Regions from separate parts of the Microbacterium sp. CIAB417 genome, predicted to be linked through region 2. Evidence: riboswitches for the same ligand, from Rfam matches in the RefSeq annotation. Region 2 holds a riboswitch; the other holds the start of a gene.
The links. Region 2 has a riboswitch for glycine ahead of KYX17_RS01465 (glycine cleavage system aminomethyltransferase GcvT). Riboswitches for the same ligand answer to the same signal wherever they lie in the genome.

Region 1: it holds a riboswitch for glycine, as region 2 does, so the genes downstream of both, KYX17_RS13370 (glycine cleavage system aminomethyltransferase GcvT) here and KYX17_RS01465 (glycine cleavage system aminomethyltransferase GcvT) in region 2, are expected to answer to the same signal.

The regions. Positions count from the first base shown of each region.
Region 1 covers NZ_JAHZUT010000003.1:222,012-225,963, forward strand. Annotated here, with positions in the region: gene KYX17_RS13365 (MarP family serine protease) at 1-671, shown strand, start outside; glycine riboswitch at 727-821, shown strand; gene KYX17_RS13370 (glycine cleavage system aminomethyltransferase GcvT) at 955-2,151, shown strand; gene gcvH (glycine cleavage system protein GcvH) at 2,148-2,528, shown strand; gene gcvP (aminomethyl-transferring glycine dehydrogenase) at 2,582-3,952, shown strand, end outside.
Region 2 covers NZ_JAHZUT010000001.1:282,197-286,148, forward strand. Annotated here, with positions in the region: gene KYX17_RS01450 (ABC transporter permease) at 1-670, shown strand, start outside; gene KYX17_RS01455 (ABC transporter ATP-binding protein) at 667-1,554, shown strand; gene KYX17_RS01460 (ATP-binding cassette domain-containing protein) at 1,551-2,384, shown strand; glycine riboswitch at 2,412-2,506, shown strand; gene KYX17_RS01465 (glycine cleavage system aminomethyltransferase GcvT) at 2,649-3,881, shown strand; gene gcvH (glycine cleavage system protein GcvH) at 3,878-3,952, shown strand, end outside.

The sequences.
Region 1 (3,952 bases), on a different contig from region 2:
CGCTGTTCGGAGAACTGACCGCACCCACCGACGTGGCGCCGCCCGTGGACCTCGACGATTCCGCCCTCAGCACCGCGGCACAGTCGGTGGCGCGCATCGCCGGAACGGCGTACTCCTGCGGACGCAACCTCACCGGGAGCGGCTTCGTGGTGGCTCCCGATCGCGTCGTGACCAACGCCCACGTGATCGCGGGCGTCGAGCGTCCGATGGTGGAACTGCCGGGGCGCGCCGCGCGCGAGGGACGCGTCGTGTACGTCGATGCCACGGCGGATCTCGCCCTGATCGCGGTGGACGATCTGGATGCGGCCGCGTTGCCGATCGGTGCCGATCTCGGCCCCGGCGCCGCCGCCGTCGTGCAGGGCTACCCCTACGGCGGACCGTTCACGATGGGCAGCGCCACGGTGCAGACCGTCGGGGTGGTCTCGGTGCCCGACATCTATGACCAGGGACGCGATCAGCGCGACGTCTACGCGCTGGCGGCCACGGTCCGCCCCGGTAACTCGGGTGGCCCGGTGCTGAACGCCGCAGGGGAGGCCGTGGGCATCGTGTTCGCGCGCGCCGACGACGGCTCCGAGATCGGGTACGCGTCGACCGCGACCGAGCTCGCCCCGGTCGTTGAGGCAGCGCCCACCCTGACGGATGCCGTCGGCTCCGGCGCCTGCGTGCCCTGATCGCCCGCGCGGGTGCGGCGGGCTATGCTGGCCCGACAACGTGAATATCGGCCCCACGACCGGTGCGGGAGAGTCTCGGAGATCTTGTCCGAGCACCGAAGGAGCAAGCCTCCCCGCCAATCTCTCAGGTACGCGTACCGCCCCGGTCGGGCGACTCTGAAAAGCGATCCTCGCGGATCCGCCGACGGTGAAAGATCGCGCCCCGCGTGTTCGAAACTCTCAGGCCCATGACAGAGGGGGAGTTCTCAGGCCCTCGCCTACCCGCATCCACCCGGGAGAACTCATGACCGATCCACGCTCCACCCCGCTCCGAGACCGCCACGAGGCGGCCGGAGCCGCCTTCACCGACTTCGGCGGATGGCTCATGCCCGTGCGCTACGGGTCCGATCTCGCCGAGCACCGTGCCGTGCGCGAGGCCGCAGGGCTCTTCGACATCTCGCACATGGCGGAGTTCCTCGTGACGGGCGCGCACGCGGGAGCCTTCCTCGACTACGCGCTCGCCGCCCGCCACTCGGGCATGCGGCTCGGCAAAGCGAAGTACTCTCTCGTGCTCGCCCCCGACGGCGGCATCGTCGACGACGTCATCGTCTACCGCCTGGCCGACGACTGGTTCATCGTCATCGCCAACGCGGGCAACCACGATGCGGTGGCGGAGGCGCTCGCCGACGCGCGCGCATCGTTCACGCCGCCCGCTCCCGCCGTGAGCGCGGACGGATCGTTCGGATTCATCGCCGGGGTCCACGTCACGGTCGAGGATGTGTCCGACGACTCGGCGCTGCTGGCCCTGCAGGGCCCGGCGGCGATCGCGGTGCTCGAGGCGTTGCCCGGTCTGGAACTCGCAGAACCCGCGCGTCGTCAGGGCGATGCCCCGACGCCGTGGAGCTTCGACGACCTCGGCTACTACAGTGTGCGCGCCGCGGACTTCGCCGGGCAGTCGGTGCTGATCCTGCGCACCGGGTACACGGGGGAGGATGGCGTCGAGATTCTCGTGCGACCGGATGCGGCAGCTGAGCTGTGGGACGCCCTCCTGGCGGTGGGGGAGCCTTTCGGCCTCGTCCCCGCGGGCCTCGCGGCGCGCGACACCCTGCGCCTCGAGGCGGGCATGCCGCTGTACGGGCACGAGCTGAACCGCGACGTGCGGCCCGCGCAGGCCGGGCTCGCACGCGTGGTCGCCGACGACAAGGACGCCTTCATCGGCAAGGGGGCGACCGAGCCCGCGTCCGATGCGCGCGTTCTGGTCGCCCTTGTCTCGGAGGGCAAGCGTGCAGGGCGTGCGGGCTATGCCGTCCTCGACGCCGAGGGCACCGTGGTCGGCGAGATCACGAGCGGTGCGCTCAGCCCCACCCTCGGACATCCGATCGCGCTCGCCTACGTCGACGGTGACCGAAGCCCGATCGGCACAGACCTGTTCATCGATGTACGCGGCTCGCGAATCCCCGCGACCGTGACCGAACCGCCCTTCTACCGGAGGAAGAAATGACCGTCGATCCGACCACGCTGTCCTACACCGCCGAGCACGAGTGGGTGCTCATCGAGGGCGGCGTCGCCACCTTCGGCATCACGGACTACGCCGCCGAACAGCTCGGCGACGTCGTGTTCGTCGACCTTCCCGCAATCGACGCCCCGGTCGTCGCCGGGCAGGTGTGCGGCGAGATCGAGTCGACGAAGTCGGTGGGCGAGCTCTACGCCCCGCTCAGCGGACGCGTCATCCAGGTCAACGGGGAGGTCGACGCCGACCCCTCGCTCGTGAACGCCGACCCGTACGGCGCGTGGCTCGTGCGCATCGAGCTCGACGGCGAGAGCGCGCCCCTGCTCGACCGCGCCGGGTACGAGGCGCTCATCGAGGGCGCCGCGTGAGCGTTCCGTTCACCGAGCGTCACATCGGCACGGATGCGGCCGCGCAGCGGCACATGCTCGACACGCTGGGGTACGCGAGCGTCGACGAGCTCGTGCGCACCGCGGTCCCCGCATCCATCCATGCGGCCACGCGGGCCACGAGCAGCATCCCGGACGCCGCCACCGAGGCGGAGGCGCTGGCGGAGCTGCGCGCGCTCGCCGACGCGAACCGTCCGGCACGGCCGATGATCGGCCTGGGGTACTACGACACGTTCACGCCCGCCGTGATCGCCCGCAACGTCTTCGAGAACCCGTCCTGGTACACCGCCTACACGCCCTACCAGCCCGAGATCTCGCAGGGCCGACTCGAGGCGCTCATCAACTTCCAGACGATGGTGACCGACCTCACGGGCCTGGCGACCGCGGGCGCCTCGATGCTGGACGAGGCGACGGCCGTCGTCGAAGGGATGCTGGTCGCCCGCCGCGCCTCGAAGTCCGCGTCCGACGTCTTCCTGGTCGACGCGGACGCCCTCCCGCAGACCAAGGCGCTGCTGCACCACCGCGCCGCCGCGGTCGGCATTCGGATCCGCGAGATCGACACCCGCACCTGGGAGCCGGGCACCGCGTCCGACGCCGTGTTCGGAGCGTTCGTGCAGTACCCGGCGGCGAGTGGCCGCGTGTGGGATCCCACCGAGCTCGTCGCGGCCGTCCAGGCGCAGGGCGGGCTCGTGGTGGTCGCCGCCGACCTGCTCGCGCTCACCCTCCTGCGCTCGCCCGGCTCATTCGGTGCCGACATCGCCGCCGGGACCACGCAGCGCTTCGGCGTCCCGCTCGGCTTCGGCGGACCTCACGCCGGGTACCTCGCCGTGCGTGCGGGACTCGAGCGTCAGCTTCCCGGACGCCTCGTCGGAGTCTCCCAGGATGCGGCGGGACACCCCGCCTACCGCCTCGCGCTGCAGACGCGCGAGCAGCACATCCGCCGAGAGAAGGCCACATCCAACATCTGCACCGCCCAGGTGCTGCTGGCTGTCATGGCGGCGATGTACGCGGTCTACCACGGTCCCGAAGGCCTGCGCGCGATCGCGACGGCTGTGGCCCGCAAGGCACAGGCGCTCGCCGAGACGCTGCGCGCCGGCGGGCTCGACGTCGTGCACGACGCGTTCTTCGACACGGTGCGCGTGGTCGTTCCCGGCACCGCCGAGCGCGTGATCGAGCGCGCACGGCGCCGGGGCTACCAGCTCTTCTTCGCGGATGAGGCGACGGTGGGGATCTCGGTCGACGAGACGACCACGCCCGCTGACCTCGCCGCGGTGGCGGCCGCCTTCGGACTGCCCGACGAGACGACGATCGACGTCGAGGGCACAGCGCCCCTGGCCGGCGTCGCGGCCGATCTCCACCGCCGCGACGAGTTCCTCACGCATCCGGTCTTCCACGCGCACCGCTCG
Region 2 (3,952 bases):
GTCGCTGCTGGTCGGAATCGTGGCCGGTCTCATCGCCATCGTGCTCTCCCTGCTGTTCGGTGTGCTCGCCGGATACGTCGGCGGGTGGCGGGACGAGACGCTGTCGCTGGTGACCAACATCGCCCTCGTGATCCCTGGGCTCCCGCTGGCCATGGTCATCGCGACGTACTTCAACACCCGCAGCTGGCTGCTCGTGGCCTTCGTGCTCGGCATCACCTCCTGGGCGGGGGCCGCCGTCGTGCTGCGCACGCAGGCGCGATCGCTGCGCAGCCGGGACTACGTCTACGCCGCGAAGGTGGCGGGGGAGAAGTCCTTCCGCGTCATCCTCGTGGAGATCCTGCCGAACCTGCTCCCGCTGCTGGCCGCGCAGTTCCTGTTCGCGATCATCTTCGCCATCCTGGGCGAGGCGGGCCTGTCCTACCTGGGTCTCGGCGCGACCGACTCCATCACGTGGGGGACCATCCTCAACGACGCGCAGTCCGGTCAGGCGCTCGGCACGGGAGCGTGGTGGTGGTTCATCCCGCCCGGCATCCTGATCGCGCTCCTGGGCTGCGGACTGTCGCTCATCAACTTCGCGATCGACGAGATCATCAACCCGAAGCTGCGGGTCGCCCCCGAGGCCGCGCGCCGCGTGCGCAAGGCCGCGAAGACGAAGGGAGTGGGCGCATGACCGCCTCCGAACCCGTTCTCACCGCCCGCGGCGTCTCGATCGAGTACGAGGTCGATCCGCCCGTCAAGGCCGTGCGCGACGTCTCGCTCACTCTTCACCGCGGTGAGATCCTGGGCCTCGCCGGCGAGTCCGGCTGCGGCAAGACGACGCTCGCCTACGGCCTCAACCGGCTGCTCAAGGCGCCGGCGCTGATGACCGGCGGCGAGATCGTCTTCCACGACAGGGACGGCGACGACATCGACATCGTCGGGCTCGAGGACGAGGGCCTGCGCGCGTTCCGGTGGGACAAGATCTCCATGGTGTTCCAGGGGGCGATGAACTCCCTCAACCCGGTCATCAGTGTGAAGGCGCAGATCTTCGACGTCTTCGACACGCATCGTCCCGGCATGAGCCGCCGCGCCAAGACCGAACGCGCGGAGGAGCTGCTCCGGCTCGTGGGGGTGGATCCCTCCCGGCTGACGAGCTTCCCGCACGAGCTGTCCGGAGGAATGCGCCAGCGCGTGATGATCGCGATGGCGCTGGCGCTGGATCCGCAGGTCATGATCATGGACGAGCCGACCACCGCCCTGGACGTGGTCGTGCAGCGCGGGATCATCCGCGAGATCATGCGTCTTCGGGAGAAGCTCGGCTTCGCGGTCATCTTCATCACCCACGACCTGCCGATGCTCCTGGAGATCAGCGACCGGATCGCGGTGATGCTGCAGGGCGAGATCGTCGAACAGGGCACCGCGGAGGAGATCTACCGGACCCCGCAGCACGAGTACACCCGGAAGCTGCTCTCCAGCTTCCCGAGCCTGCGCGGAGAGCGCGGCGGCTTCGTCCGCAGCGGCGACGCCGCACACGCGGGGGCGGCCGCGGCATCCGTCAAGGAGGACGTCCGATGAGCACTCTGGAAGCACGCCACCTCGTCAAGGACTTCCGCCTGCGTTCGGGGCTCAAGTCCACGACGCTGCACGCGGTCAAGGACGTCTCGTTCACTCTGGAGGCGGGCAAGACGATCGCGCTCGTGGGCGAGTCCGGCAGCGGGAAGTCGACCATCGCCCGGATGCTGATGAAGCTGGAGACGCCGACGTCGGGGGAGATCCTGCTGGACGGCGCTCCCAGCGGGAGATCCGGATCCGCGCTGGCGCGCTACCGGTCGGACGTGCAGATGGTGTTCCAGGACCCGTTCGCGTCGCTCAACCCGTTCCACACGATCATCCATCACCTCGAGCGGCCCCTGCGCATCCACCACCCGAAGCTCTCCCGCGGCGAGGTGCGCGAGAAGGCCCTCGATCTGCTCGAGCGGGTGCGGCTGTCGCCGGCCGAGAGCTTCGCGGAGCGGCGTCCGCACGAGTTGTCCGGCGGACAGCGGCAGCGCGTCGCCATCGCCAGGGCGCTTGCGCCGGGCGCACGGTTCATCGTCGCCGACGAGCCGGTCTCGATGCTCGACGTGTCGATCCGTCTCGGCGTCCTGAACCTGCTCGCCGACCTGCAGCGCGAGGAGAACCTCGGCGTGCTCTACATCACGCACGATCTCGCCACGGCACGCCACTTCAGCGACGAGATCCTCGTGATGTACCGGGGAGACATCGTCGAGCGCGGGCCGGCGGACGCGGTCATCCTCGACCCGCAGCACGACTACACGAAGACCCTGTTGGGCGCGGCGCCCGACCCGGAGAACATGGGCCGGCTGCGCGACGAGGTGCGCGCGGAGCTCGCGGGGAGGCCGTAAGCTGGTCGCACAACTGAAGACGGCCCCACGACCCGTGCGGGAGAGCCCCGGTGATTCCGGCCGGGCACCGAAGGAGCAAGCCTCCCCGCCAATCTCTCAGGTACGCGTACCGCGCCGGTCGGGCCACTCTGGAAAGCGATGCCCGCGCATCCGCCGACGGTGAAAGCCCCATCGGGGTGAAACTCTCAGGCCCATGACAGAGGGGGAGTTCTCGGATACCGTGCATTCCGTACGGCATCCATCCGTCCGATCCGGGAGAACTCCGTGGCCCGCTTCACACCTCTGCGCGAGCGACATGAGTCGCTGGGCGCGTCCTTCACCGACTTCGGCGGCTGGCAGATGCCGGTGCGCTACACGTCGGACCTCGCCGAGCATCATGCCGTGCGCCGGGCCGCGGGTCTGTTCGACATCTCGCACATGGCCGAGTTCACCGTCGACGGTCCGGATGCCGCGGCCTACCTCGATCACGCGCTGGCCGGTCGGATCTCCGCCGTGGCCGTCGGCCGGGCGAAGTACTCGCTCGTGCTGGCCGAGTCCGGCGGCATCGTCGACGACGTCATCGTCTACCGGCTCGGCAAGGAGAGCTTCCTGATCATCTCCAACGCCGGGAACCGGGATGCCGTGGCGCACGCGCTCCAGGAGCGGACGCGTTTCGACTCGCCTGCGGCTCGCTCAACGAGCGAGGGGGGTGCGGACCGTTCGACGAGCGAAGGGGGTGCGGACCGTTCGACGAGCGAAGGGGGTGCGGACCGTTCGACGAGCGAAGGGGGTGCGGACCGTTCGACGAGCGAAGGGGGCGTCACGGTCGTCGACGTCTCCGACGACTACGCGCTGCTGGCCGTGCAGGGCCCGGCCGCCGAGACGATCCTCGCCGAGACGGACGGCATCACGGAGGTCTCGATCCCGTGGGCGGAACAGCGCTACTACGCCTGGGCGTCGGCCCGCTTCCGCGGCGAGCCGCTGCTGATCGCGCGCACCGGGTACACCGGCGAGGACGGCTTCGAGCTGCTCGTGCGCGCCGCCGACGCGACCGCCCTGTGGGATGCGGTGCTCGCGGCGGGGGAGCCGCACGGTCTCGTTCCCGCCGGTCTCGCGGCACGGGACACGCTCCGTCTCGAGGCGGGCATGCCGCTGTACGGCCACGAGCTGACGCTGGACACCAAGCCGGCGCAGGCGGGGCTGGGACGCGTCGTCGCCGCCGACAAGGACGATTTCGTGGGCAGGGACGCGGTGCAGCCGGCATCCGACGCGCGAGTCCTGGTCGGCCTCGCCGCTGAGGGCCGTCGAGCCGGCCGTTCGGGCTACGCCGTCGTGTCGGAGGACGGTTCCGTCGTCGGCGAGATCACCAGCGGTGCGCTCAGCCCGACGCTCGGACACCCGATCGCCATGGCCTACATCGACCCGGCGGCGCGCGAGCAGCCGCTCTTCCTGGACGTGCGGGGGACGAGGATCCCCGCGACCCTGACCGACATGCCTTTCTACCGGAGGACGAGATGACCGACCTGACAACCCTGAAGTACAGCGAAGAGCACGAGTGGGTCGCCGTCGACGGCGACACGGCGACGGTC